Regions from separate parts of the Streptomyces sp. NPDC017940 genome, predicted to be linked through region 1. Evidence: riboswitches for the same ligand, from Rfam matches in the RefSeq annotation. Region 1 holds a riboswitch; the other holds the start of a gene.
The links. A riboswitch is a leader RNA that binds a small molecule or an ion and turns the genes downstream of it on or off. The one in region 1 is predicted to bind S-adenosylmethionine.
Positions count from the first base shown of each region.

Region 2: it holds a riboswitch for S-adenosylmethionine, as region 1 does, so the genes downstream of both, thrC (threonine synthase) here and ACH4DX_RS04285 (aminotransferase class V-fold PLP-dependent enzyme) in region 1, are expected to answer to the same signal.

Region 1 is NZ_JBIRHJ010000001.1:1,016,581-1,031,310, forward strand. It holds gene ACH4DX_RS04250 (Ig-like domain-containing protein) at 1-172, shown strand, start outside; gene ACH4DX_RS04255 (hypothetical protein) at 228-629, opposite strand; gene ACH4DX_RS04260 (heme-copper oxidase subunit III) at 795-1,415, shown strand; gene ACH4DX_RS04265 (c-type cytochrome) at 1,520-2,329, shown strand; gene ACH4DX_RS04270 (Rieske 2Fe-2S domain-containing protein) at 2,326-3,381, shown strand; gene ACH4DX_RS04275 (cytochrome bc complex cytochrome b subunit) at 3,378-5,039, shown strand; gene trpD (anthranilate phosphoribosyltransferase) at 5,220-6,284, shown strand; SAM riboswitch class IV at 6,506-6,623, shown strand; gene ACH4DX_RS04285 (aminotransferase class V-fold PLP-dependent enzyme) at 6,859-8,298, shown strand; gene ACH4DX_RS04290 (glycerate kinase) at 8,223-9,449, opposite strand; gene ACH4DX_RS04295 (SLC13 family permease) at 9,511-10,944, opposite strand; gene ACH4DX_RS04300 (response regulator transcription factor) at 11,023-11,685, opposite strand; gene ACH4DX_RS04305 (ATP-binding protein) at 11,714-13,084, opposite strand; gene ACH4DX_RS04310 (hypothetical protein) at 13,152-13,766, opposite strand; gene ACH4DX_RS04315 (Lrp/AsnC family transcriptional regulator) at 13,895-14,176, opposite strand; gene ACH4DX_RS04320 (rhomboid family intramembrane serine protease) at 14,173-14,730, opposite strand, start outside.
Region 2 is NZ_JBIRHJ010000006.1:125,243-139,972, forward strand. It holds partial or broken gene ACH4DX_RS21650 (ROK family protein) at 1-401, opposite strand, end outside; partial or broken gene ACH4DX_RS21655 (SIS domain-containing protein) at 591-1,139, opposite strand; gene ACH4DX_RS21660 (ABC transporter substrate-binding protein) at 1,340-2,611, shown strand; partial or broken gene ACH4DX_RS21665 (DUF3263 domain-containing protein) at 2,855-3,073, shown strand; gene otsB (trehalose-phosphatase) at 3,090-3,938, shown strand; gene ACH4DX_RS21675 (trehalose-6-phosphate synthase) at 4,083-5,492, opposite strand; gene ACH4DX_RS21680 (glucosyl-3-phosphoglycerate synthase) at 5,594-6,538, opposite strand; SAM riboswitch class I at 6,694-6,852, shown strand; gene thrC (threonine synthase) at 6,870-8,198, shown strand; gene ACH4DX_RS21690 (ubiquitin-like small modifier protein 1) at 8,302-8,580, shown strand; gene ACH4DX_RS21695 (cold-shock protein) at 9,002-9,205, shown strand; gene groL (chaperonin GroEL) at 9,523-11,148, shown strand; gene ACH4DX_RS21705 (NADH:flavin oxidoreductase) at 11,343-12,500, shown strand; gene ACH4DX_RS21710 (SigE family RNA polymerase sigma factor) at 12,685-13,182, shown strand; gene ACH4DX_RS21715 (hypothetical protein) at 13,175-13,735, shown strand; gene ACH4DX_RS21720 (mannosyltransferase family protein) at 13,921-14,730, shown strand, end outside.

The sequences.
Region 1 (14,730 bases):
CATCGTGAAGGTCGTCAACAGTTACGGCGCCGACATGGACCCGTTCGGGAACGGATTCGGCGACTGGAACGTGAGCTGGGACAAATGGCGCAAGGGCAGCGCCCTCCTGGCCGACACCGAGGAGGGCCCGCCCCGCACGGACGCGGCCCGCCTGCGCCCCCAGTCGGCGTAGGGGCCCAGAAGGGCCCCGAAGGGCCCTGAGAGGGCGCGCAAACCCAAACCCGGGCTCAGGCGCTCAAGGCCGCCCGGCTGCGCAGCAGGGACGCCAACGCGGAGGCGAACTCCACGGGCTCGACCGGCAAGGTCACCGCGGCCTCGGCCCGGCTCCAGGTGGCAAGCCACGCGTCCTGCGGCCGCCCGATGAGCAGAAGCACCGGCGGCGCCTGGAAGACCTCGTCCTTGATCTGCCGGCACACACCCATGCCGCCGGCGGGCGCGGCCTCCCCGTCGAGCACGCAGACGTCGATGCCGCCCCGGTCCAGCTCCCGCAGGACCGCCGGGAGCGTCGCGCACTCGACGAAGCGGACTTCGGGCACGTCACCGGCCGGCCTGCGCCCGGTGGCCAGGCGGACCTGCTCCCGGGTGCTCGCGTCGTCGCTGTAGACAAGCACCGTGGCGGTCGGCTGCATGGTTCCTCCGCTTCGTCGAGGGGATCTCGCGCGGATGCTACCCCTCCCGACACCCCGTCAACAGCGCTTCGGGCACCGCCGCGATGGGCCATACGGGCTGGACACACGCCGCGGACACTCCGAACGGCACCCCCCGGGGTGAGGGCGGGATAAGCGACCGACATAATGTCGGTCGTGGCGACAGCAACGACAGTAGATACCGGGCACGCGCACCCGCCGGTCAATCGACCGAACCTCACCAGCGTCGGAACCATCATCTGGCTGAGTTCCGAGCTGATGTTCTTCGCGGCCCTCTTCGCGATGTACTTCACCCTGCGATCGGTGACAGGTCCAGAGCACTGGAAGGAAATGGCGGACAGCCTGAACTTCCCGTTCTCGGCGACGAACACCACCATCCTGGTGCTCTCCTCCCTCACGTGTCAGCTCGGCGTCTTCGCCGCCGAGCGCGGTGACGTGAAGAAGCTCCGGATGTGGTTCATCGTCACCTTCATCATGGGTGCGATCTTCATCGGAGGTCAGGTCTTCGAGTACACGGAGCTGGTCAAGCACGAGGGCCTCTCGCTCTCGTCGGACCCGTACGGCTCGGTGTTCTACCTGACCACCGGGTTCCACGGACTGCATGTGACAGGCGGCCTGATCGCCTTCCTGCTGGTCCTCGGCCGCACCTACGCGGCCCGGAGGTTCACCCACGAGCAGGCGACCGCCGCCATCGTCGTGTCCTACTACTGGCACTTCGTCGATGTCGTCTGGATCGGCCTCTTCGCCACGATCTACATGATCAAGTAATCGGTACCGGGGACCGCGGCGGCGCTTCGGCCGCCCCGACGCACCCGACGTACCGACACATTCCAGAAGCATCGACGCAGAAGATCCTGACACCGGGGTAATCCGTGAAAAAGCTCTCCGCACGACGACGCCATCCGCTGGCGGCGGTCGTCGTCCTACTCCTCGCGCTGGCGGCCACCGGGGGGCTGTACGCCGCGTTCGCTCCGGCGGACAAGGCGCAGGCCGACGAAACCGCTCAGTCCCTCGCCATCGACGAGGGCAAGAAGCTCTATGCCGTGGGCTGCTCCAGCTGCCACGGAACCGGCGGTCAGGGCTCCTCCGACGGCCCGAGCCTGGTGGGCGTGGGCGCCGCCGCTGTCGACTTCCAGGTCGGCACCGGCCGGATGCCGCTCCAGCAGCAGGGCGCCCAGGCGCCCAAGAAGAAGGTCATCTACAACCAGGCCCAGATCGACCAGCTGGCCGCGTACGTGGCCTCGCTCGGCGCGGGACCCAACGTCCCGACGAAGAAGCAGGTCAGCCCCGAGGGCGCCGACATCGCCAACGGCGGTGAACTCTTCCGTACCAACTGCGCGCAGTGCCACAACTTCACCGGTGAAGGCGGCGCGCTGACGCACGGCAAGTACGCCCCGAGCCTGGAGGGCGTCAGCCCCAAGCACATCTACGAGGCCATGCAGACGGGCCCGCAGAACATGCCGTCCTTCCCCGACACGACGATGCCGGAGAAGAGCAAGAAGGACATCATCGCGTACCTCGACGCGGTCAACGGTGAGCAGACCAAGAGCCCCGGCGGCCTCAAGCTGGGCGGTCTCGGACCGGTCAGCGAAGGCCTCTTCGCCTGGATCTTCGGCCTCGGCGCACTGATCGCGGTCGCCGTGTGGGTCGCCGCCCGGACCGCAAAGGCCAAGAAGTCATGAGTGGACAAGAGAACCCAGAGAACCTGCCCAGCGCGCAGGAATCCGCCCACGGCGGCGTAGCCGTGGCCGACGAGGCCCACCCGTTCGCGGACCCGGGGCTCCCGCCCCACGAGCACCGCGTCCAGGACATCGACGAGAAGGCCGCCCGGCGCTCCGAGCGCACCGTGGCGATGCTCTTCACCATCTCGATGCTGGCCACCGTCGGCTTCATCGCCTCGTTCGTGGCCTTCCCGGTCGACAAGAGCGTCTACATCTGGCCCATCGGCCACATCAGCGCGCTCAACTTCGCTCTGGGCATGACCCTCGGTACCGCGCTGTTCTGCATCGGCGCGGGCGCGGTCCACTGGGCCCGCACCCTGATGTCCGACGTGGAGGTCGCCGACGACCGGCACCCGATCGAGGCCGAGCCCGAGGTCAAGGCCAAGGTCATGGCGGACTTCGCGGCGGGTGCCAAGGAGTCCCAGCTCGGCCGGCGCAAGCTGATCCGCAACACCATGTTCGGCGCGCTCGCCATGGTCCCGCTGTCCGGTGTCGTCCTGCTGCGTGACCTCGGTCCGCTGCCGGAGGACAAGCTGCGGCACACGCTGTGGTCCAAGGGCAAGCTGCTCGTGAACATGAACACGAACGAGCCGCTGCGTCCCTCGGACGTCCAGGTCGGATCGCTGACCTTCGCCAAGCCCGAGGGTCTGGAGGAGCACGACCACTCCTTCCAGAAGGAGATCGCCAAGGCGGCCCTGATGATCGTGCGGATCCAGCCGGACGACATCAAGGACAAGCGCGAGCTCGCGTGGTCGCACGAGGGCGTCGTGGCGTACTCCAAGATCTGCACCCACGTGGGCTGCCCGATCTCCCTGTACGAGCAGCAGACGCACCACGTCCTCTGCCCGTGCCACCAGTCCACCTTCGACCTCTCCGACGGTGCCCGAGTGATCTTCGGCCCGGCCGGTCACGCGCTGCCGCAGTTGCGCATCGGCGTGAACGAGGAGGGCTACCTCGAGGCGCTCGGCGACTTCGAAGAGCCCGTCGGTCCTGCCTTCTGGGAGCGCGGATGAGTACCGAGAACAGCACGTCGACGGCGGCTCCGGCCGCCCCGGCGAACGACAGCCGCAAGCAGGCGCCCGCGGGTGAGCGGGTCGCCGACTGGGCGGACGGCAGGCTCGGGATCTACTCCCTGGCCAAGGCCAACATGCGCAAGATCTTCCCGGACCACTGGTCCTTCATGCTCGGTGAGATCTGCCTCTACAGCTTCATCATCATCATCCTCACGGGTGTGTACCTGACGCTGTTCTTCCACCCGTCGATGAACGAGGTGGAGTACCACGGCAGCTACGTGCCCTTGCAGGGCCAGCTGATGTCCGAGGCGTTCAACTCGACCATGCACATCTCCTTCGATGTGCGCGGTGGTCTGCTGATCCGGCAGATCCACCACTGGGCGGCGCTGATCTTCCTCGCCGGCATGTTCGTGCACATGATGCGCGTGTTCTTCACCGGTGCCTTCCGCAAGCCGCGCGAGGTCAACTGGGTGTTCGGCTTCCTGCTGTTCGTCCTCGGCATGTTCACCGGCTTCACCGGTTACTCGCTCCCGGACGACCTGCTCTCCGGCACCGGTGTGCGCTTCATGCAGGGCGCGGTCCTGTCCGTGCCGATCGTGGGCACGTATCTGTCGATGTTCCTGTTCGGCGGCGAGTTCCCCGGCGGCGACTTCGTGGCCCGGTTCTACTCGGTCCACATCCTGCTGCTGCCCGGCATCATGCTCGGCCTCGTGGTGGCGCACCTGATCCTGGTCTTCTACCACAAGCACACGCAGTTCGCGGGCCCCGGCAAGACCAACAAGAACGTCGTCGGCATGCCGCTGCTCCCGGTCTACATGGCCAAGGCCGGAGGCTTCTTCTTCCTGGTCTTCGGTGTCATCGCGGCCATCTCCGCCATCGCCACGATCAACCCGATCTGGGCGCTCGGCCCGTACCGCCCGGACCAGGTGTCCACCGGCGCGCAGCCCGACTGGTACATGGGCTTCTCCGAGGGCCTGATCCGTGTCATGCCCGGCTGGGAGATCAACTTCTGGGGTCACACGCTGGTCCTCGGCGTCTTCATCCCGCTGATCATCTTCCCGCTGGTCCTGGTCGCGATCGCGGTCTACCCGTTCATCGAGTCCTGGGTCACCGGTGACAAGCGCGAGCACCACATCCTGGACCGCCCGCGCAACGTCCCGACCCGCACGGCGTTCGGTGTCGCCTGGATGACGTGGTACTTCGTGCTGCTCGTCGGTGGCGGCAACGACCTGTGGGCCACGCACTTCCATCTGTCGATCAACACGATCACCTGGTTCGTGCGCGTCGCCTTCTTCGTCGGACCGGTCATCGCGTTCATCGTCACCAAGCGGATCTGCCTGGGTCTCCAGCGCCGCGACAAGGAGAAGGTGCTGCACGGACGCGAGTCCGGCATCATCAAGCGCCTGCCGCACGGCGAGTTCATCGAGGTGCACGAGCCGCTCGACTCCGAGCAGCTGCACACCCTCACCGCGCACGAGCAGTACAAGCCGCTCGAGATCGGCCCGACGGTCGACGAGAACGGGGTGCAGCGCAAGGTGAAGGGCTCGCAGAAGCTCAAGGCGAAGCTCTCCAAGGGCTTCTACGGCGAGGACAGCCAGATCCCGAAGCCGACCGCCGAGGAGTACAAGGAGATCACGAGCGGCCACGGCCACCACTGATCCCCGCGCGCCGCGACGCGCGCCGACCCCGAAGGTCGCCACGGCAGGAGCCCCGTCCAGTGCATGGACGGGGCTCTTTGCCGTCCCCGGGGCTGGATAGGGTGGCGGGGCACCCCCAAGTGCCGGGGTGCCCTCGTCGCGAGATCCCGCGAGAGACCCGTCTGACACCCAGGAGCGGCCATGAGCGCTGTGCACCCCGCAGGAGGCGACACCGCGGCGGCCCGTTCCTGGCCGGACGTACTGAACGGGCTGCTCGACGGGCGCGACCAGAGCGCGGACGACACGGCCTGGGCCATGGACCGCATCATGCGCGGCGAGGCCACCGACGCGCAGATCGCGGGCTTCGCGGTGGCGCTGCGGGCCAAGGGCGAGACCGTCGAGGAGATCTCCGGCCTGGTCCGCGCGATGTACGAGCACGCCCACGTCATCGACGTGCCGGGCCCGAGCGTCGACATCGTCGGCACCGGCGGCGACGGCGCCAGAACGGTGAACATCTCCACCATGTCCGCGATCGTCGTCGCCGGCACCGGTGCGAAGGTCGTCAAGCACGGCAACCGCGCGGCGTCCTCCGCTAGCGGAGCCTCCGACGTCCTGGAGAAGCTCGGCGTCAATCTGGAGCTCACCCCGCAGCGGGTGCGGGAGGTCGCCGACGAGGCGGGCATCACCTTCTGCTTCGCCGTGAAGTTCCACCCCGCGCTGCGGCACGTGGCGCCCGCGCGGCGCGAGCTGGGCATCCGGACCACGTTCAACTTCCTCGGTCCGCTGACCAACCCCGCCAGGGTGCGGGCGCAGGCCACCGGGGTCGCCGACGCGCGGATGGCGCCGATCCTCGCCGGCGTGCTCGCCGAGCGGGGCTCGTCCGCGCTCGTCTTCCGCGGTGACGACGGGCTCGACGAGCTCACCACGACGGCGACGTCCCGGGTGTGGGTGGTACGGGACGGGGGCGTGCGCGAGGAGGCCTTCGACCCCCGGGACGTCGGTGTGGACCTGGTGCCGGTGGAGGCGCTGAGGGGGGCTGACGCCGCCTACAACGCCGATGTCGCCCGGCGGTTGCTCGACGGGGAGTCCGGGCCCGTGCGGGACGCGGTCCTCCTCAACTCCGCCGCCGCGCTGGTCGCCCTCGGGCAGGGCGAAGGCTCCCTCCCCGAGCAGATCCTGGCCGGGATGGCCAAGGCCGCCGAGGCCATCGACTCGGGCGCCGCCAAGGCCGCGCTCGCGCGCTGGATCACCGCCAGCAACCGGTAGCCCCCCTGAAGGGGCGCGGGGAACTGCGCGCTCGGCCCGCGAAGGGCCGCAGACGCGTCTGCCGAGCAACTGTGCAGACGCGTCTGCGGCTTTTTCGTGGCTGGTCGCGCAGTTCCCCGCGCCCCTGGTGGGGCGCCGGACGCGCGCCCGCGCGGACGGGGCCGTCCGAATTCTGGACGGTGGTGTTGCGTTGGCAAGATCATGTGGCAGGATGCTGCGCAGGTCATGAGTAACAGCGACTACGGCCCCGGCCCGCTGTTCGGCAACCCTCCGTCCGTGGCGGGGTGCCCCGGGTGAAGACCAGGCGGTGGACAGCAAGGTTCATCGCAAGCGCGGACCCCTCGCGTCACCAGGGGTCCTGGTCGTCGAGGGAGCAGTCTCGTGAGCAAGCGAATGCGCTAGGGCCTCCGGCCCCGTTTTCCTGAACCCTCCGCCCGGCGAAGAGCGCCGCGCGTCGAGGCAACACCCGTACGCGGAGCGCCGATCGCGCCGTCGCGGCCACCGCCGCCGTCGTCCTCGCCGCCGCACGGGATCTTACGCAGCTGTTCCTTCGTGCCCGCAGGGAGATTTCGTCATGTCCGCACGCCCCGCCGCCCAGGTCGCCACCGCCCCCGCCACCGGCTCCGCCACCGACCCGGCGGACCCCGCCTGCGCCGCGCCGCTGCCCGTCCTCGGCCGCGATGTCACCGTTCCCCTCGTCACCGGCGGCGAGGTGACGTACGCGGCCCTCGACTACGCCGCGAGCGCCCCCGCCCTCCAGCGCGTGTGGGACGACGTGGCCGCGTACGCGCCGTACTACGGCAGCGTGCACCGCGGTGCCGGATACCTGTCGCAGCTGTCGACCGACCTGTTCGAGAACGCCCGGAGGACCGTCGCCGACTTCCTCGGGTGCCGGGAGGGCGACCAGGTGGTGTTCACGCGGTCCACCACCGACTCCCTGAACCTGCTCGCCGCCGCCCTGCCCGCCGACTGCCAGGTCTTCGTGTTCGAGACCGAGCACCACGCCTCGCTGCTGCCGTGGCGCGACGCCCGCGTCACCTACCTCGACGCCCCGCGCACCCACGACGACGCCGTCCACACCCTGGAGCGCGCCCTCGCCGACCGCGAACCCCACGGGCCTGCCCTGGTGTGCGTCACCGGCGCGTCGAACGTCACCGGCGAGCTGTGGCCGGTGCGTGAGCTGGCCGCCGCCGCGCACGCGCACGGCGCCCGCATCGTGCTCGACGCCGCCCAGCTGGCGCCGCACCACGCGGTGGACCTGGCCGAGCTCGACGTCGACTGGGTCGCCTTCTCCGGCCACAAGCTGTACGCGCCCTTCGGCTCCGGCGTGCTCGCCGGCCGCGTCGACTGGCTCCAGGAGGCCGAGCCGTACCTGGCGGGCGGCGGCGCCTCGCGGAAGGTGGCGCGCCGCGCCGACGGGGGAGTGGACGTCGAGTGGCACGACACGGCCGCCCGGCACGAGGCGGGCTCGCCCAACGTCATCGGCGCGTACTCCATCGCCTCCGCGTGCAGGGCGCTCCAGGAGGCCGGGTTCGACTCGCTCGTGGAGCGGGAGCGGCACCTGATCCGCACGGTCCGCGCGGGGCTCGCCGAGGTGCCGCAGGTGCGGGTGCTCTCGCTGTTCGGGGACGACGCGCCGCGCGTCGGCGTCATCTCGTTCGTCGTGGACGGCTGGAACAGCTCGCACTTCGCGGCCGCGCTGTCCGCCGAGTACGGCATCGGGGTGCGCGACGGCCTGTTCTGCGCGCACCCGCTGGTGCGCACCCTGCTCGGCGGCACGTCCGAGGAGCCCGGCGAGTGCGGCGCCCCGGAGGCCGCGCCCGGCGAGCGGTCCCTGAACGCGATCCGGGTGAGCTTCGGCGCGGGCACCCCGGACGAGCACGTGGAGCGGTTCGTACGGGCCGTCAAGGAACTGGTCGCCGACGGCGCCCGCTGGAACTACCGCACCGAGGACGGGCGTTGTGTGCCGGACACCGACGCCACCGGTGCCGCCACCGGTGCCGCCGCGGCCTGAACCGGCAGCCTGGAGCCCAGCACGATCATGCGCAGGGCGCGTTCGGTGGCGTCGGTGAGGAACTCCGCGCCCCGGCTCAGTGCCTCCGTGAGCGACACCGGGGCGGGCAGGATCGCGCTGTAGGCGTCCACGCCGAGCGCGCGCACCTCCTGCGCTCCGTCGCCGATGGTGCCCGCGAGCACGAGCACCGGCCTGCCGCACCGCTTGGCGCGGCGCGCCACCTCCGCGGGCACCTTGCCGCGCGGCGTCTGGTGGTCGAGGGCGCCCTCGGCGGTGACGACCAGGTCGGCGCGGGCGAGCCTGGCGTCCAGGTCCAGATGGTCGAGGAGCACGTCGAAGCGGGGCAGGAGCCGGGCGCCGAGCGCGGCGAGCCCCGCGCCGAGGCCTCCGGACGCGCCGGTGCCCGGGCCCCCGCGGAGGTCCGTGGCGACGCCGAGGTCGCGCGTGAGGACGTACGCCCAGTGGTCGAGGGCTCCGGCGAGCTCCTCGACCTGGGCGGGTGTCGCGCCCTTCTGCGGGCCGAAGACCCGGGCCACACCGTTGGGGCCGCACAGGACGTTGTGCGGGTTGCAGGCGACGAGCAGCTCGGTGCGGGCCAGGCGGGGGTCGACGCGCGCGGTGTCGATGTGGTGAAGGCGCGTCAGCTCTCGCCCCCCGTACGGGAGTTCCCAGCCGTCGGCGTCCAGGAGCCGCGCGCCGAGTGCCTGGAGCGCGCCCGCGCCCCCGTCGGAGGTGCCCGAGTCGCCGCAGCCCACCAGGACGCGGCGGGCGCCGGTGTCGAGGGCGGCCCTGATCAGCTCGCCGACGCCGTACGTGGTGGTGGCACCCGGGTCGCGCAGGTCCCGCGGGACCAGGCCGAGGCCCGCGGCGGCTGCCATCTCCACGACGGCGGTGCCGGAGCCGAGCAGCGCGAAGTGCGTGCCGATGCGCTCACCGAGGGGGCCCGTCGCGGGCAGCGCCACCAGCCGGCCCCCGGTGGCCGCGGCGAGCGCCTGCGCGGTGCCCTCGCCGCCGTCCACCAGCGGGATCAGGTCGACCTCTGCGTCCGGTACGACACGCCGCACACCGGCGGCGATGGCCTCGGCGGCGGACTGCGCGGACAGGGACTCCTTGAAGCCGCTGGGCGCGACGGCGACACGGGTCAGGGACATGGACGTACTCCTTGCGAAGGCGGGCGGGCGGGAGGGGCGGGCGTACGGCGAAGGCGTGGGCTCAGCGGACGACGGGCACGCCGAGCAGGGGCCACACCGCGAGCGCGAACAGCAGGACGAGCGCCGCCGTCAGGGGAGCGAGCACGGCGGACAGACGCAGCAGGTCACGCGAGGTGTAGGTGGGCGTACCCGGTAGGTCGGCGAAGAGGGTGACCGGCTTGGCGGACGCGGGCAGGGTGTGGCAGAAACCGGCGGCGGCGGTGGACGCGAGCGCGGCGGCGACGGGATTGACCCCGGCACCCGCGGCAGCCGCGATCACCAGCGGCACGAGCACCGACGAGCGGGCCGAGCGGGACTGGAGGACCAGATGGGCCGCCGTGCTGACCAGGACGACCACGGCCAGGAACAGCCAGGGCGGCACATCGACGGGCAGCCCCGCCACCAGCCACTTCGCCGCCCCCGAGTCGGACATGGCGACGCCCATCGCCATCGTCGCCGCCATGAAGAGCAGCAGCGACCACGGCACCGTCCGCAGCGCGTCCTTCAGGCGTACGGTGCCGAGCGCGGGCGACGAGGCGACGACGGCGCCGATCAACGCGACCGTCGCGGGCGGCACGTGGTGCAGCGGCTCGCTGCACCACAGCGCGACGACGGTGGCGAGCAGGAGGGCACAGCGCGTCTCGGCGGGCGCCCAGGGGCCGGTGACGGGGCCGCCCGCGCCCTCGGTGTCGCGTACGTGCTCCTGCATCTGCTCGGCCGTGATCCGGACGGGGCCCGCGCGGTCGGCGCGGCGTGTCGTCGTCAACAGCACGGCTTCTGCCGCCAGATGGGACGAGACGACCGCGAGGGGCAGGCCGAGCAGCAGCCACTGCGTGAAGCCGATCCGCTCGCCCGTGCTCTCCCACAGGACCGACACCGTGATCAGATGGGCGCCCGCACCGATCAGGGTGGCGACGGCGGACAGCAGGATCACGGTCGGGAACAGCAGCGCCAGCATCACGACGAGCCGTCCGCGGTCGGCGAGGGCCTTGGCGAGCGCGAGGAAGACCGGCAGGGCGAGTGCCGCCCTGCCGGAGGTGGCCGGTACCGCGAAGGCCGTCACGACGAGCGCGGCGGTCGTCAGATGCGTCAGCTGGCGCACGCTGCGCGCCCCGCCGACCAGGAACACCGCGGCGCGCCCCGCGAGGCCGCTGCGCGCCACGGCGGCGGCGAGCACGAACGCGCAGATCAGCAGCCACACCGTCGCGTCGCCGAGGGTCCCGAAGAGCGTGTCGCTGCTGATCACGCCGGTGGCGGTGAGGGCGAGCCCGGCGCCGAGCGCGATGTAGGTGTCGTCGATCGGCGTGCCGATCCAGGCGCAGGTGGCGAGCGTGAAGACCACGAGCGTGCAGCGGGCGTCCCCGCTCAGACCGGGGAAGTTGCCGGGCACGACGAGCAGCGCGCACAGGCTCAGGGCCAGGCAGAGCAGGGTCGACTGTCGCGGGGTCGGGGTCACGGAGTCCAGGGTTCCGCCGCGCCGTGAGCCACCGATGAGCCGGAGATGAAGGGAACTTCACCGGGCCCCGCGACCCCCTCAGGCCGGCAGCCGGTACCCCATGCCCCGTACCGTCTCCACCCGCTCCGCCCCCAGCTTCTTGCGCAGCGCCCGCACGTAGACGTCCACGATGTTCGAGCCCGGGTCGAAGTCGTAGCCCCATACGTGGGACAGGATCTGCTCGCGGGACAGGACCTGCCCCGGGTGGCGCAGGAACAGTTCGAGGAGCACGAACTCACGGGCCGTCAGGTCCACCGTCCGCTCGCCCGAGCGCGCCCGGCGCGTCCGCAGGTCGAGCGTCACCTCGCCGGCGCGCAGCACGGTCACCTCGGGCGCGCGGGCCGCCGTGCGCAGCCGCAGCCGCACCCGCGCGAGGAGCTCCTCGAAGCGGAACGGCTTGGTCATCCAGTCGTCGGCGCCGCCTTCGAGACCGGCGACCGTGTCCCGCACGCAGTCACGGGCCGTCAGCACGATCACCGGCGCCGACATCCGTGCCTCGCGCAGCTCCCGCAGGACCGTGAAGCCGTCGCGTCCGGGCAGCCCGATGTCGAGCAGGATCAGGTCGAAGCCGCCGGTGAGGGCGTAGTCGTACGCCGTGTCGCCGTCGCCCACGATCGTCGTCGTGAAGCCGTTGGCGCGCAGCCCCTTGTCGACGAAGGACGCGATGCGCTCCTCGTCCTCCACGATCAGGATGCGGTTCACGCGCGGTCCCCCGCGGTCGGGTGCAGACTCACGTCCGGTCCTCCAGTACGAGTACGAATGTGGCGCCGCCGCCCTCGGTGGGGCGCAGCAGGACCTCGCCGCGGTGGCCCCTGGCGATCGCGCGGACGATGGCGAGGCCGAGCCCCGCCCCGCTGGTCCTCGCGCCGCGCCGGGACGTGCCGCGGCGGAAGCGTTCGAAGATGACCTCGGCGTCCTCGGCCTGGACGCCGGGGCCGCTGTCGGCGACGTACAGCTCGACGCGCCCCGCGGTGACCCGGGAGCCGATGCGGACGCGCTGCCCGGGCACGGTGTGCTGGACGGCGTTCTGGGCGAGCTGGACCATCGCCTGGGTGATCCGCTGCGGGTCGAGGGTGGTCTCGCTGTCGGCGACCCCGGCCAGCTCCCAGCGCCGCTCGCCGAGCGTGCGCGCCTTCACGAAGACGTCGGCGGTCAACTCGGCGACCTGCACCGGCTCCGGTCTGATGAAGTCGGGGCGCTCGGCCTTGGCCAGGAGCAGCAGGTCCTCGACGATGCGGCTCATCCGGTCCAGTTCGTCGGTGACGAGCCGGATGGTCTCCTCGCGTTCGGCGGCGGTTTCCGTGGCGCCGCCCATCAGCTCCAGGTGGCCGCGCACGATGGTGATGGGCGTGCGCAGCTCGTGCCCGGCGTCGTCGACGAACTCGCGCTGCGCGGCGAAGGCCCGCTCCAGGCGGTCGAGCATGCCGTTGAACGTCTCGGCCAGTGCGGCGATGTCGTCCCTGCCGTGCACGGGGATGCGCCGGGTCAGGTCCTGCCCGGTGAGCTGCGCGGCGGCGGCCCGCACCACCCGTACGGGTTTGAGGATGCGTCCGGCCACGGCCCACGCGATGCCCGTGGTGAGCACGAGCGCCACGCCGGAGATGGCGAGCAGGACACGGAAGACGTCGTCGGCCTTGGCCTGTTCGGCGGCCGGGTGGAAGGCCACGACGAACGCCGCCTCGGGCTCGCCGCCGTGCCGGGCGATGTCGACCTTGGACCAGCGCAGCTCGCCGGTGGGGCGGTCCAGGGTGCCGGTGGGGCCGCGGGCCGCGAAGATCGCGCGCCGGGCCGCGGGGTCGTGGTGCAGCGGATGGCGCACCGCCACCTCGCGGGGCTGGGTGTACTGCGCGGGGCCCGCGTCCGCGCGCCGCACCAGACCGATCAGTTCCTCGCCCGGGTCCGCGTACTGACGCTCCAGGAAGACCGTGAGCAGCCGGCGCGGGTCGGTGAAGCTCTCGCCGGTCTCGGGGTCGACGCCCCGGTCGACGAAGTTGGTGAACTCCCCGGTCTCCTGGGCGAGCAGCCGGTCGACGCGGTGGTCGACGTCGCGCAGCAGGATCGAACGGGTGGTCGTGGCGACCGCGGCGAGCGCGACCGTCATCATCACGAGCAGCCACAGCAGGATGCGGACGCGGGCGGAGAGCCTGCGACGGCCGGGTCCGGACGCGTCAGCCGTCGTCGCCGGGTCCGTCGTCCCCGTCGTCGTCCGCGTCGTCGTCGTCGTACCCGGACCCGGCCCCGGAACCGCTGCCGCCGGAACCGCTGCCGCCGGAGCCGGACCCGGAGCCGGACCCGGAGCCGGGCCCGGGCCCGACGCCGGATGCGGGACCGCCGCCGGACCCCGGGCCGCTCCCGGATCCGGAGCCGCCGCCGTGGCCGGGGCCGCTTCCGGAGCCACCGCCGCTCCCTGTTCCTGGGCGGTCCCCTGTTCCTGGGCGGTCCCCGCTCCCGGGGCCGCCGCCCGCTCCGGGGGCGCGGGATCCGGTGCCGCCGTCGCCGTGCCTGTCACCCGCGTCACCCGTGTCACCCGTGCCGCCCTGATCGCCGTGCCTGCCCGTGCCGTCCGTGGAGTCGTCGCCGACCGGGGGCGGGGAGACCACCTGGTCGCTCGGGGTGGGCGGCGGTTTCGCCGGTGTGTTCGACGGGGCGCCGCTGTCCAGCTCGACCCTGGGCGGGGCCTTGGGGGCCGGGGGGTCGTCGGCGAGGACGTAGCTCGTCACGGCGATGCCGAGCGGGATCGCCACGACGGCCACCAGGGCCGCGATGCGGTGCGAGAAGACCATGGCAGCGATCGTGCTGCGCGTACCGCCTCACCAGATGAGCCGCGGATGAAGAAACCCTCATACGGGGACGGCCACGGGGTCCAGGGGCTGCCACGAGACCCGGCGGCGACCGCGGGATCCAGCGGTGGCTACGAGTCCAGACCGATCGCGAACGCCGCTTCCAGGTCGTGCTGCGAGTACGTACGGAACGCCACGTGGGTGTCCGTGCCCTCCACGCCCGGAATCTTGCTGATCTTCCCCGGGATCACGTCCGCCAGGTCGTCGTGGCGGGTCACGCGGACCATGGCGATCAGGTCGTAGGTCCCGGTGACGGAGAAGACCTCGCTGACGCAGTCGAGGGCCGCGATCGACTCGGCGATCTCCGGGATCCGGTCGACGCTGGTCTTGATGAGCACGATCGCGGTGATCACGGCTGACTGTCTCCCTCGGTGGCCTTGCCAGAGGTCCTCACTCTACTTGGCCCCCGACCACGCACCCAGGCGTACAGGAACCCCAGCGAGAAGCCCACCAGGTGCGCCAGGTACGCCACCGCGGGCCCCCGGCTCGCCTGCCCCGCCGCCACCCACTGCAACGCCACCCAGAACGGCAGCACCACCCAGGCGGGGAACCGCAGCGGCAGGAAGAACAGGAACGGGAAGAGGCTGGTGACCCGCGCCTTCGGGAAGAGATGGAGAAAGGCGCCGAGCACGGCCGAGATCGCCCCCGACGCCCCGACGAGGGTCTGGCCCGAGCCCGCGTGCGCGATCGCGTAGGCGAGCAGGGCCAGTGCTCCGCAGCCGACGTAGAAGAGTGCGTACTGGAGGTGACCCATGCGCTCCTCGACCATGAGCCCGAACACGTACAGGAACAGCATGTTGCCGAGCAGATGGAGCCAGCTGCCGTGCACGAACAGCGCGGTCACAGGGGTGAGCCAGGCCCGCGGGCTGCCGCTGAGGAGTTCGACGGGTACGACGCCCCAGCGCTC
Region 2 (14,730 bases), on a different contig from region 1:
AAGCGGTCGGCGCCCTTGCCCGCGCCGAGGCGGCCCTCGGCGAGGCCGCCGGTGCGGACGTCGTGGCCGAGGGCCACGGGGATGCCGTCCAGGCGGGTGCTGAGGAGGTCGCGCAGCGGTACGTCGGTCCAGCCCAGGTTGGACGCGTACACCGCTGTGCCGCGGTCGGCGTCGACGATGCCGGGTACGGCCACGCCGGCCGCCGCGGCGGGTTCGCCCAGGTGGGTTACGCCGTGGGCGTGGAGGTCCGCGGCGAAGTCGAGGATCGACCGCACCACCGCTTCGGGGCCTCGGGTGCGGCCGGTCGGGCGGCGGGCCTCGTGGAGCAGGGTGCCGTCCGCCCCGACCAGGGCGGCCTTCATTCCTGTGCCGCCCACGTCCAGGGCGATGACATGTCTCACGGGGACAGTGTCGCGTGTGACCCCTTGAGAGGTCTAGTCCACATGTTCTGGCCCCTGGGCCTTGGGCTGGGCTTCTTTCCCCGCCTGGGGGTGGGTGGGGCCCTCGCGGGGCGCCCCAGGCCCGCCCCCTTCCCGTAACCGGGGGCTGCGCCCCCTGGACCCCCCTTTTCGGCACTCCGCGCCTCGTCCTCAAACGCCGGACGGGCTGGATGCCTCGCCGGGCGGTGTCAGGATCACGCTGCGTGTGAGGTTGCGGGGGTGGTCCGGGTCGTGGCCTCGGGACTCGGCCACAGTCACCGCCAGGCGTTGGGCGTGGACGAGGGCGGCCAGGGGGTCGAGGCCGGGGCCGGTGACGGCGATGGGGCCGTGGCGGTACTCCATCGCCGGGTACGCCTCCGTCCAGGCGCCGGACGCCTCCCGCATCTTCAGGGCGGCTTCGAGGGCGAGTCCGTAGGTCCAGCCGCGGCCGAGGAACGTCCACTGTTCGGCGCCGGTCACGTCGGCGGGCAGGGGAGCGGTGAGCGCTTCCTCGGCGTCGGCGGCCGCCTCCGCCACCGGCTTGACGCCGGGGATGTCGCCGAGCCCCGCCCGCAGGAACGGCCATGAACCAGGACGTACCGCACCCGGTCACGCGACCCGTTCGCCCGGCCGCGGCAGGCCGTCGAAGGTGCCGGCCGCGGTGGCCGCCCGCCGCCAGGAGTCGGGCTTGGTGGCTGTCTCTTCTGCGGTACGCGACATCCGCCAAGGCTCCTTGCCGGAGCGGGAGTTGCGGTCCGGGGTGGGGTGGTGCGGGTGCGGGGGAGTGCTCAGCAGGAGTACGTGGGCGCTGCAATAAGCCAAGGCCGTTGCAGAAGTGATACGCGCGTGGTGTAGACCTTGTAGCGGGACGCGGGGGAAACTCGCGGTTCGGCCAGGAACGACGAGGGTGGGAAACAGCAGTGCAGCGGCGCGTGACAGGTCTGACCGCGGCGGTGGCCGCGCTGAGCATGACGGCACTGCTCTCCGGCTGCGGCGGCGACTCCGGCGACTCCGGTGACGTCACCCTCAAGCTCGTGGCCGCCGACTACGGCGACTCCTCGGCGAACACCTCCAAGAAGTACTGGGACGAGCTGTCGAAGAAGTTCGAGGCCGAGCACCCGGGCATCAAGGTCGATGTGACCGTGCACGCCTGGACGGACGTCGACCGCGAGGTCAAGGAGATGGTGCAGGACGGGAACGCCCCCGACCTCGCCCAGATCGGCGCGTACGCCGACTACGCCGCGCAGGACAAGCTGTACAGCGCCGACGACCTGCTCTCCATCCCCACGCAGGCCGACTTCCTTGCCCCGCTCTCCAAGGCGGGCGAGGTGAACCGGGTGCAGTACGGCATGCCGTTCGCCGCGTCCACGCGCCTGCTGTTCTTCAACGAGAAGCTGTTCAAGAGCGCCGGCATCAAACCGCCGGAGAGCTGGGACGAGTTGCAGGCCGCCGCGCAGAAGCTGAAGGCGCGCGGCGTGAAGATCCCCTACGCGCTGCCGCTCGGCCCGGAGGAGGCGCAGGCCGAGACGATGCAGTGGCTGCTCAGCGGGGGCGGCGGCTACACCGACAACGTCGGCTCGTACGACATCGACGCCAAGCCCAATGTGACGACCTTCAAGTGGCTGAAGGACGAGCTGGTCGGCAAGGGCCTCACCGGTCCGACGCCGCCCGGCAAGCTGAACCGTGCCGAGGCCTTCGCGGCCTTCACCCGCGGTGACGTCGGCATGCTCAACGGGCACCCCACCCTGATGCAGATGTCCGCGAAGAAGGGCCTGAAGTACGGGATGGTGCCGATGCCCGGCATCGACGGCAAGGCCCAGTCCACGATGGGCGTCGCCGACTGGATGATGGCCTTCAAGCAGAACGGTCACCGCGAGGAGATCGGCGAGTTCCTCGACTTCGTCTACAGCACCGAGAACGTCCTCGACTTCTCGCGCGAGTACGACCTGCTGCCCGTCACGACGTCGGCGTCGCAGGCCATGGCGGAGAACAAGGAGGACTCGGCGAAGCTCGGCCAGTTCCTGGAGGAGCTGCCCGCCTCGCAGCTGTACCCGGTCGGCAAGACGTCGTGGGCGCAGGTGTCCGTGCAGGTCAAGAAGTACATCGGCAAGACCGTCGACGAGAACGGCAACCCGGAGGCCATCCTCGGCCAGATCGAGGCGAAGGCCGCCGCGGAGGAGAACGCGCAGTGACCCGGCGGCGGGGCCGGGGTTAGCGTGGTCGTCATGACGGACCACCCCGACGCCGGTGCGCGCGACGCTCCCGGTACGCCGGGTGCCCCCGGTGATCCCGGTACGCCCGGCGCTCCTGGAACGCACGGTGACCCCGGTACGCCCGACGCTTCCGGAACGCCGGGTCCGCCCAGTGATCCCGGCGCTCCCGGCACGCCCGGTACGCCCGCCGCGGCGGACGACGCGCGGCCCGCTTCCGGTGCGCTCTCCGGCCGGGCCGAGGCGGTGCTCGCCCTGGAGCGGCGCAACTGGGCCGGGCCCGGCGCCAAGGAGCGGGCAGTCCGGGAGGAGCTGGGGCTCGCCCCGGTGCGCTACTACCAGATCCTGAACGCGCTGCTCGACGACGAGCGTGCCCTGGCCCACGATCCGGTCACCGTGAACCGGCTGCGGCGGGTCCGCGAGGCGCGGCGCGCCGAACGTTAGGGCTAAGGTCTGGCCTATGGGTGACCCGACGTACTGCCTGCCGCAGCCGCTGACGCCCGCCGGGCGCGACGGCCTCGCCGCGATCCTGGCCCGGCCCGAACGCGCCGTGATCGCCCTCGACTTCGACGGCACGCTCGCGCCGATCGTGCCCGACCCCGAGCAGGCGCGGGCGCACCCCGGCGCGGTGCCCGCGCTCGCCGCGCTCGCGCCCGAGGTGCGTTCCGTGGCCGTCGTCACCGGCAGGCCCGCCGGGGTCGCCGTGCGGCACGGCGGGCTCGCGGGGGTTCCCGGCCTCGAACACCTCGTCGTCCTCGGGCACTACGGGGCCGAGCGCTGGGACGCCGTCAGCGCGACCGTGCAGGCCGCCGAGCCGCATCCCGGGGTGGCGGGGGCGCGGGCGGAGCTGCCGGGGTTCCTGGACGCGATCGGGGCGTGGCGCGGGACCTGGATCGAGGAGAAGGGGCGGGCCGTCGCCGTGCACACGCGGCGGGCGCGGGATCCGCAGGCGGCGTTCGAGGAGTTGCGGGGGCCGCTCGGGGAGCTGGCCGCTCGGCACGGGTTGATCGTCGAGCCGGGGCGTCTGGTGCTCGAGCTGCGGCCGCCCGGGGTCGACAAGGGGGTCGCCCTGGTCGACTACGTACGGGAGGTGGGTGCCGAGTCCGTCCTGTACGCGGGGGACGACCTCGGGGACCTGCCCGCGTTCGCCGCCGTCGAGAAGTTGCGGTCGGACGGGGATGTGCAGGGGCTGCTGGTGTGCAGTGGCAGTGCGGAGGTCACTGAGCTGGCCGATCGTGCCGACCTCGTCGTCAACGGTCCCGCCGCCGTGGTCGCCCTCCTGGCGGGCCTGGCCGACCGGCTGTCCTGACCTGCCCCGGCCGTCGGTCCTTCCTCGCTGCACTCCCCGCCGTTCCGCCCCTGGCGGACCAGCTGCCCACACCGGGAGACAAAGGGTGGGTGGGTGGGGAAAATCCGCCGTGGAGCGGCGGGTCAGGGCAGGTACAGGCCCGGGCTAGGCCGAAGGCGTCAAGGCGTGGAGTTGGTCCAGGAACCACTGGGCCGGAGGGAGCGCCGTGGCAGCGGCGGCAAGGCGCTTGGTGCGCTCCGCCCGCTCCTCGACGGGCATCACGAGCGCTTCGTGGAGCGCCGCGGCCGTCCCCGAGACGTCGTACGGGTTCACGGTGATCGCGTCCTCGCCCAGCTCCGCGTGCGCCCCCGCCTCCCGGGACAGGACGAGCGCGCACCCCTCGTCGGAGACGACGGGCACCTCCTTGGCGACCAGGTTCATGCCGTCCCTGATGGGGTTGACGAGGGCGACGTCGGCGAGCCGGTACGCGGCGAGGGAGCGCGCGAAGTCGTCCTTGACGTGCAGGACGACGGGCGTCCAGTCGGCGGTCCCGTACGCGGAGTTGATGGACTCGGCGACACGCGAGACCTCCGCGGTGTAGTCGCGGTACACCGCGAGGTCCTGCCGCGAGGGGTAGGCGAACGCCACGTGCACCACCCGCTCGCGCCACTCCGGCCGGTCGTCGAGGAGCTGGCGGTAGGCGTGCAGGCCGCGCACGATGTTCTTGGACAGCTCGGTGCGGTCCACCCGGACGATGGCCTTGCGGGCCGCCCCCGAGGCGTCCGTGCCGATCTGCTCCCGCAGCGTCACAAGGCGTTCCTCGACGTCGTCCCGGCGCGACCGCTCCCGCAGGAAGTCCGCGTCGGCCCCGAGCCCGTGCACGCCGACGCGCGTGCCCGTCGTACCGCCGAGGAGCGCCACGCAGCAGTCGGTGAAGGCGTCGGCCCACCGCCCGGTGAGGAACCCGAGCCGGTCCGCGCCGAGCATCCCGCGCAGGACCTGCTCGGCGATGTCGTCGGGCAGCAGCCGGAAGTAGTCGACGGGCGCCCAGGGCGTGTGCGAGAAGTGGCCGATGCGCAGGTCATCACGGAGCTCGCGGAGCATGCCGGGCACCAGCGTCAGGTGGTAGTCCTGGACGAGGACGGCCGCGCCGGGCGCCGCCTCCCGCGCGAGGGCCTCGGCGAAGGCCCGGTTGTACGTCTCGTACGCGGCCCACTGCGCCCGGAACTCGGGACCGAAGGCGGGTTCGAGCGGTGTCTGGTACAGCATGTGGTGCACGAACCACAGCACGGAGTTCGCGATGCCGTTGTACGCGTCGGCGTGCACGGCGGCGTCGATGTCGAGCATGCGCACACCGGGCTCGCCGACCCCGCGCCGCACGGCCTCCCGGTCGCCGTCGCCGAGCGCCGAGCACACCCACAGGGCGTCGGCGTCGTCACCGATGGCGCTGAGCCCGGAGACGAGGCCGCCGCCGCCGCGTTTGGCGTCGAGCGTCCCGTCGTCGCCGAGGGAGTACGTCACCGGGCCGCGGTTCGACGCGACGAGGACCTGGGCGGCTGCGTGCTCGGAGACCATGTGGCGAACCTAGCCGCTGACGGAAACGCTCAAACGTGCGGGCGGCCGACGTCACATCCCCGTCGGGTCCGCCGGGGCGGGCCGCGCCGAGAATTGCCTGCTCAGGCCACCCTGCGCCGCGCGTACTCCGCGACCTGGGCCATCGGTGGCCGCTCCTCGGTGTCCACGGGGTGCGTCCGCGGCTCGAAACCGTGCTCGCCCCGGACGAACTGGGTCAGCTCGGGGCGTACGAGATGGGCGCGGGCGAGCCGCAGCTGCGCGGTGCGGTAGATCGCCGCCGCCATCCGTCCGAGGGCCTGCCCGTCCTGGTGGCGGTGGACGCGTACGCCGACGTCGACCTGCGCGAGGGCGTCGAGGCCCGCGGTGTGCAGCGCGTCCACGAGCAGACCGAGCTCGACCCCGTACCCGACGGGGAAGGGCAGGCGTTCCAGGAGCGACCTGCGGGCCGCGTACTCGCCGCCGAGCGGCTGCACGAACCCGGCGAGCTGCGGCCAGTGCATGTTCAGGAGGGGGCGCGCCATCAGCTCGGTGACCCGGCCGCCCTGTCCGGCCGCCGTGCCGAGGGGGCGGTCGTACATCGCCTTCACGAAGTCCACGTCGGGCTCGGTGAGGAGCGGCCCCACGATGCCGGAGACGAAGTCCGCCGAGAACTCCTTCAGGTCCGCGTCGACGAACGCGACGACGTCACCGCGGGTGACCAGGAGGGACCGCCACAGGACCTCGCCCTTGCCGGGCAGCGCGGGCAGGCGCGGCAGGATCTCGTCCCGGTGCACGACCCGGGCGCCGGCGGCCGCGGCGACCTCCGCCGTGCGGTCGCCCGAACCGGAATCGATCACCACCAGTTCGTCGACCAGCGGTGTCCGCTCCATCAGCGCGCGGCGAATCTCGGCCACGATGGCGCCGACGGTCCCCTCCTCGTCGAGAGCGGGCAGCACCACGCTCACCGAGGTGCCCGCTGCCCGTTTGGCGGCCAGGAGGGCGGAGGGCGGGCGGTCGGCGACGGACCAGGAACGCCTGCTCAGCCAGCGCTCGACCTCTTCCAGCACGCGCGGTCCTCCCGATTGTGATCCATCTCGCGCTACGGACGACTATCTCAAGCGTCCAGGGCTTCGGTTACAGTCTTGGACAACGCGCATGACCATCGCACGTCGGTGGCCGTCGCGTCACAAATGCCCCGGGCGTTCTGCGCCCGGCGCCATACCGCTCATCCAGAGGGGCAGAGGGATACGGCCCGTTGAAGCCCCGGCAACCACCCAGTCGGTCTCGTACGCGATCCATCGGATCCGGCGTCGCGAGGCTCCCGGCTCGGGAAGGTGCCAATTCCGTCTCGCGGCGAGATGCGTCGCGAGGAAGATGAGGAGAAAGGGCCTCGCCTCCATGGCTGTGCAGACTGTCGAAACCTCCCCCGCCGCCGGCGCCACCGCCGCCACCGGGACTCCCGCCGTCGATCTCGGGCCCGCGTCCGGCCTCTCCTGCCGCGAGTGCGGAACCCGCTTCGACCTCGGTCCGATCTTCGCCTGCGCCGAGTGTTTCGGACCGCTCGAAGTCGCCTACGACCTGCCGCTCGGCGACCCGGAGGCCCTGCGCAGGAAGATCGAGTCCGGTCCGGCCAACATCTGGCGCTACGCCCCGCTGCTGCCGGTCCCCGCCGACGTGGCCGACAAGCCGAACCTCAACCCGGGCTGGACCAAGCTCGTCAAGGCCGACAACCTCGCCCGTGAGATCGGTGTCGAGCCGGGGAGGCTGTTCGTCAAGGACGACTCGGGCAACCCCACGCACTCCTTCAAGGACCGCGTCGTCGCCCAGGCCCTCGAAGCCGCCCGCGCCTTCGGCTTCACCACCCTGTCCTGCTCCTCCACGGGCAACCTCGCGGGGGCCGTGGGCGCCGCCGCCGCCCGTGCGGGCTTCCGCTCCTGCGTGTTCATCCCGCACGACCTGGAGCAGGGCAAGGTCGTCATGGCCGCGGTGTACGGCGGTGAGCTCGTCGGCATCGAGGGCAACTACGACGACGTGAACCGTTTCTGCTCCGAGCTCATCGGCGACCCGCTCGGCGAGGGCTGGGGCTTCGTCAACGTCAACCTGCGGCCCTACTACGGCGAGGGCTCCAAGACCCTCGCGTACGAGATCTGCGAGCAGCTGGGATGGGTGATCCCCGACCAGCTCGTGATCCCCATCGCCTCCGGCTCCCAGCTCACGAAGATCGACAAGGGTCTGAAGGAGCTGATCGCGCTCGGCCTGGTCGAGGACAAGCCGTACAAGATCTTCGGTGCCCAGGCGGAGGGCTGCTCGCCGGTGTCGGCGGCGTTCAAGGCCGGGCAGGACGTGGTCCGCCCGCAGAAGCCGAACACCATCGCCAAGTCGCTCGCCATCGGCAACCCGGCCGACGGGCCCTACGTCCTGGACATCGCGCGGCGCACCGGCGGCGCGGTGGAGGACGTCGACGACGAGCAGGTCGTCGACGCGATCAAGCTTCTCGCCCGCACGGAAGGGATCTTCGCCGAGACGGCGGGCGGGGTGACCGTGGGGGTCACCCGGAAGCTGGTCGAGGCGGGGCTGATCGATCCTTCCCTCACCACCGTCGTGCTCAACACCGGGGACGGTCTGAAGACGCTTGACGCTGTCGCTGAGACTTCGCAGGTCACGGCGACCATTCCGCCGAGCCTCGACGCGTTTCGCTCCGCCGGGCTCGTCGGTCGGACGCCGTAGGGCCTGATCGTCGTCGCCGACGGGCGGCCGTGGTCCGTCCGCGCGCAGTTCCCCGCGCCCCTTCCAGGGGCGCCCCACTCCCCGTCCCTCAGAGGTGAACCCCATGAGCGTCAGCGTTCGCATCCCCACCATCCTTCGTACCTACACCGGTGGCCAGGCCGAGGTCGTCGCCGAGGGGGGCACCCTCGGTGAGGTCATCGCCGATCTGGAGAAGAAGCACACCGGGATCGCCGCCCGGGTCCTGGACGACCAGGGCAAGCTGCGGCGGTTCGTGAATGTGTACGTCAACGACGACGACGTGCGGTTCGAGCAGGGCCTGGAGACGGCCACGCCGGACGGCGCGGGCGTCTCGATCATCCCGGCCGTCGCCGGCGGCTGCTGACCGGCACGCGGCGTCACCGGTGTTGCCCCCTCCGCGAGAGAAGCGGAGGGGGCAATTCTGTGTGATTGAGCGCGGTACAGTTGGGAATGGAGCTTCGATTCCCGCCCCGGGCGGTGCCCGGCGGATAGGCGAAGTCGGCCTCGGGCCGACAAGAAGCAGCCAAAGTGCCCGGCCCATTCAAGCCTTATGTGGCTTTTGCCCGGCCCGACTTGCCCTGAACTCCGATGAATTCTCCGCATATCGGAGAACAGTCCTGCCCAGAATTCTCGTCCGATTGACCTGTTGCAGACGGCAGTTGGACAGATACATTCAGCCGCGGTCGACGCGTTCCGGCGCACACCCCCAACCCGTAGGGGGTGAGGTCTGACCCGGGTCCGCGAAGTGCGGTCCTGCGCAAGGGCCAGTAATAGGGGAGTTAGGCATGGCTCAGGGCACCGTCAAGTGGTTCAACGCGGAGAAGGGATATGGCTTCATCGCGGTCGACGGTGGTGCGGATGTTTTCGTCCACTACAGCGCGATCCAGATGGACGGCTACCGCACCCTGGAAGAAGGTCAGCGAGTGGAGTTCGAGATCTCGCAGGGCCAGAAGGGTCCGCAGGCGGACATGGTCAAGCTCGCCGTCTAGCTCGGCGCGACCGACCACCGAGGCAAGCATCGTGAGGGGCTCGTATCCCATGGGGGTACGGGCCCCTCGCGTGTGCCCGCGCGCCCGCGGACGAGTCCGGAGCGCTCCGGGGATCCGGGAGAGGCGCTTGCACTCGCAGGGGCCGAGTGCTAATCATTGGCGTTAGCACTCTACGAGTGAGAGTGACAGAACTTGGATCGGGTCGGTGAGGTCCGCAGGCCGGGTGGGGCAAGGAACCACACGGCACGCAGGCCGTCCGTCGCGGGCGCCAGCACGGTCCGTTTGCTTTTCCACCCCGTCCGGGAGGACCACTTCACATGGCCAAGATCATCGCGTTCGACGAGGAGGCACGGCGCGGCCTCGAGCGCGGCATGAACCAGCTCGCCGACGCCGTCAAGGTGACCCTGGGCCCCAAGGGTCGCAACGTCGTCCTCGAGAAGAAGTGGGGCGCCCCCACGATCACCAACGATGGTGTGTCCATCGCCAAGGAGATCGAGCTCGAGGACCCGTACGAGAAGATCGGCGCCGAGCTGGTCAAGGAGGTCGCGAAGAAGACGGACGACGTCGCCGGTGACGGCACGACGACCGCGACCGTCCTCGCCCAGGCGCTCGTCAAGGAAGGCCTGCGCAACGTCGCGGCCGGCGCCAACCCGATGGCCCTCAAGCGCGGCATCGAGAAGGCCGTCGAGGCCGTCTCCGGCGCCCTGCTCGAGCAGGCCAAGGACGTGGAGACCAAGGAGCAGATCGCCTCCACCGCCTCCATCTCCGCCGCCGACACCCAGATCGGCGAGCTCATCGCCGAGGCCATGGACAAGGTCGGCAAGGAAGGCGTCATCACCGTCGAGGAGTCGCAGACCTTCGGTCTGGAGCTCGAGCTCACCGAGGGCATGCGCTTCGACAAGGGCTACATCTCGGCGTACTTCGCCACCGACATGGAGCGTATGGAGGCGTCGCTCGACGACCCGTACATCCTGATCGTCAACTCCAAGATCTCCAACGTGAAGGACCTCCTTCCGCTCCTGGAGAAGGTCATGCAGTCGGGCAAGCCGCTGCTGATCATCGCCGAGGACGTCGAGGGCGAGGCCCTGTCCACGCTGGTCGTCAACAAGATCCGCGGCACCTTCAAGTCCGTCGCCGTCAAGGCCCCTGGCTTCGGCGACCGCCGCAAGGCCATGCTCGGCGACATCGCCATCCTCACGGGCGGCACGGTCATCTCCGAGGAGGTCGGCCTCAAGCTGGAGAACGCCGGTCTCGACCTGCTCGGCCGCGCCCGCAAGGTCGTCATCACCAAGGACGAGACGACCATCGTCGACGGCTCCGGTGAGAGCGACCAGGTCCAGGGTCGCGTCAACCAGATCCGCGCCGAGATCGAGAACAGCGACTCCGACTACGACCGCGAGAAGCTCCAGGAGCGCCTGGCGAAGCTCGCGGGCGGCGTGGCCGTCATCAAGGCCGGTGCCGCCACCGAGGTGGAGCTCAAGGAGCGCAAGCACCGCATCGAGGACGCCGTGCGCAACGCCAAGGCGGCCGTCGAGGAGGGCATCGTCGCCGGTGGTGGCGTGGCCCTGCTCCAGGCCTCCTCGGTCTTCGAGAAGCTGGAGCTCGACGGCGACGAGGCCACCGGTGCCGCCGCTGTGAAGCTGGCCCTGGAGGCCCCGCTGAAGCAGATCTCCGTGAACGCCGGCCTCGAGGGTGGCGTCATCGTGGAGAAGGTCCGCAACCTCACCCCGGGTCACGGCCTGAACGCCGCGAACGGCGAGTACGTGGACATGATCGCCGAGGGCATCATCGACCCGGCGAAGGTCACGCGTTCCGCGTTGCAGAACGCCGCGTCCATCGCCGCGCTGTTCCTCACCACCGAGGCCGTCATCGCCGACAAGCCGGAGAAGGCCGCTGCCGCGGGCGCTCCGGGCGGCATGCCGGGCGGTGACATGGACTTCTGATCGGCCCCCGTGGTTGATCGGCTGTCCTGAAGCCGTACGGCTTTCCCGAGCTGTACGAAGGGGCGGTGCCCTCCGCGAGGAGGGTGCCGCCCCTTTGGCGTGCCCGGGGCGGAATGAGGTGGTCCGGTGCGCTGTTGACGGATGCGGAGGATGCCTCCGTTCCATCCGTGACCGATTCTCTGAGGAGCTCATTCATGGCCCCCCTCTCCGTCCCCGCGGACCGTGCCTCCGCGGACCGTGCCCCCGCCGACCGCGCCGCCGCGGTCCTGTCCCGGCCCTTCACCCTCGGCGGGCTCACCGTTCCGAACCGGATCGTGATGGCGCCGATGACCCGGAACTTCTCCCCCGACGGGGTGCCGGGTGCGGACGTGGCCGCCTACTACGCCCGGCGGGCCGCCGCACAGGTCGGACTGATCATCACCGAGGGCACCTACGTCGGCCACGAGTCGGCGGGCGAGAGCGACCGCGTCCCGCGGTTCCACGGCGCGGAGCAGCTCGCGGGTTGGGCGAAGGTCGTGGACGCCGTGCACGCGGCGGGCGGGAAGATCATGCCGCAGCTGTGGCACATCGGCATGGTGCGCCGCGCGGGCCTGCCCCCGTTCGCGGACGCCCCCGCGGTCGGCCCCTCCGGGCTGCGCCTCGACGGCACCGAGGGCACCGGCAAGGCGATGACGCGCGCCGACCTCGACGCCGTGATCGGGGCGTTCGCCGAGGCCGCTGCCGCCGCCGAGCGCATCGGCTTCGACGGCGTCGAACTGCACGGCGCGCACGGCTACTTGCTCGACCAGTTCCTGTGGGCGGGCACCAACCGCCGTACGGACGCGTACGGCGGCGACCTGGTGGCCCGCACGCGGTTCGCGGCGGAGATCGTGGCCGCCGTGCGCGCGGCCGTCGCCCCGGACTTCCCTGTCGTCCTGCGCTACTCCCAGTGGAAGGCCGACGCCTACGACGCCCGCATCGCCGACACCCCCGCCGAACTCGACGCCCTCCTCTCCCCGCTCGCCGCGGCCGGCGTGGACGCCTTCCACGCCTCGACGCGCCGCTACTGGCTGCCCGAGTTCGACGGCTCCGAGCTGAACCTGGCGGGCTGGACGAAGAAGCTCACCGGCAAGCCGGTCATCACCGTCGGCTCGGTCGGCCTCGACGGCGACTTCATGCGCGCCTTCCAGGGCGAGGGCGCTCCCGTCAAGGGAATCGACAACCTCCTCGACCGCCTGGAGCGCGACGAGTTCGACCTCGTCGCCGTCGGCCGCGCCCTCCTCGCGGACCCGCGGTGGGCGGCGAAGGTCCTCGGCGGGGCCTTCGACGAGCTGTCGTCGTACGACCCGGAGGCGCTGGCGACGCTGCGCTGACCCGGGGTCGGGGGAGCCGACGGGGCGGGGCGGGCGGGACCCTTGCGGTCCGCCCGCCCCGCTCGTGCGTTCGGGGGCGGCCGGGGGACCGCTGAGGCTTTCGAAAAAACTTCGGGGAGGGTGTCAACCGGATCGGACGCCGCGGGCCTAGAGAAGGTGTACCGACCAGAGGGGGAGCACGTCATTGACCGCTGAGGAATTCGAGGAGTTCTACGCCCACGCGGTCAGACGGCTCACCGGACAGCTCTATGTGATGCTCGGCGACCTGCACGAGGCGCAGGACGTCGTGCAGGAAGCCTTCGTCAAGGCCTGGAGCAGGCGGGGGCGGCTGCGGCGCGAGGCCGCGCCCGAGGCCTACGTACGGACCGTGGCCTGGCGGCTCGCGCTGCGCCGCAGGCAGGGGCTCTTCCGGGCCGAACGGGCCTGGCAGCGGCACGGCGGGCCCGGTGCCGCCGACGCGCCCGACCCCGGTGCGGTCGTCCTGGTCGAGGCGCTCAAGGAACTGTCCCCGCAACAGCGCAGGACCGTGGCCCTGCGCTACGTGTGCGATCTGTCCGTCGAGCAGATCGCCCACGAGACGGGCCTGTCCACCGGCACGGTCAAGACCCATCTCTCCCGTGGCAGGGCCGCGCTCGCGCCCCGACTGCGGGACCTCTCCACGCAGGAGGCGCACGGTGGCTGAGCAGCCGCGCGACGGGCACCCCGGTTCCGGGGGCCACTTCGACCACCGGCTCCCCGGTTCCGGGGGGTGCCCCGACGACGACATCGTTCTGGCGGCCGCGCTCCGGGGCCTCGCGGGGCAAGGGCGCGGGCTCGCCGCCCCCGTGGCCGCCGTGGAGATCACCCGGCGTGGTGATCGTGTCCGGCGGCGCCGGTTCGCCGTGCTCGCGGCGGCCGCCGTCGTGGTCTTCGGCGGGGTGAGCGGGGGGCTGGTCGCGGTTGCCGGGCCGGGGGAGGGTGTGCGGCCCGCCGGGCGTACGGATGGGCCCGGGCCTCGGCCCGCGCCGTCCTCCGGGGACTCGCCGGGGCCCACCGCGGTGCCGTCCGCGTCGGTGCCGCCGCCGCCCTCGTCCGGGCCGCCGCCGTCCTCGGCCGCGCCGCCGCCCACCGCTACGGCCACGGGGGGGCTGCCGCCCACCGCTACGGCTACCGGGGGGGCGCCGCCCACCACCGCTTCTGCCGGGGGCGGGGGCGGGCGGACGTATCCGCCCGCCGGGGGGCCGGAGTCGTCGTAGGGGGACCCCCCCGGCTGGCGCGGCACCCCTTCGGGGGCTGCGCCCCCGGACCCCCCTGTCGGTCTGAACGGCCTCGTCCTCAATCGCCGGACGGGCTGTGACTGCCCGCCGGTGGCCTTGAACTGCCCGCCGGAAGTGCCGGGGGCGGGCTGAAGCGTTCCGTGTGTCGAAAGGGAGAATCAGCCATGCCTACGGCCGCCCCCTCCCGTCCGGTACGGACGGCCCCCGTGCCCCCCGCGGGGGCGTCGCCGTGGCGGTGGCGGGTCGGGGGTGGTGACCGGGAGGTGCTGCTCGTCTATCTGTGCACGCGGGTCGGGCTGTGGCTCACCGCCTACTGCGGGGCGCAGTTGTTCCCGCGCGACCCGGAGGCGCGGCACGGGGCGCCCGTGCTCGGTGTGTGGGAGCAGTGGGACTGGGTGCACTTCCAGCACATAGCGGAGCACGGCTACGGCCGTGCCACCGACGCCGTGCCGGGGTTCGCCAACGAGGAGGCCTTCTTCCCCGGGTTCCCGCTGCTGCTGCGGGCGGTGCACGCGGCGGTGCCGCACTGGGGCGCGGCAGGGCTGCTGATCTCCCTGGTGAGCGGGGCCGTCGCGGTGCTCGCGCTGGCCCGCATCGCGGGGGCCACCGGCGGTGCGGGGGCGGCGGGCGGGCGGCGCGCGGTGCTGCTCGTCCTGCTCTCGCCGTGCGCGGTCTTCCTCGCCGCCGGGTACACGGAGTCCCTCTTCCTCGCGCTCGCCCTGCCCGCCTGGCTGGCCGCGCTGCGGGGCCGCTGGGCGCTCGCCGCCGTGCTCGCCACGGCCGCCACCGCCGTCCGGGTCAGCGGACTCTTCCTCGCGGCCGCCCTGGCCGTGCAGTTCGCGGTGGGCGTCGGCGCCCGCCCCGCGGACCGGCGCCTGCGCGCGCTGCCGTGGCTGGCCCTGCCCGCGCTCCCCGCCCTCCTGTACACCTGGTACCTGCACGCACTCACCGGTGACTGGATGGCCTGGAAGCAC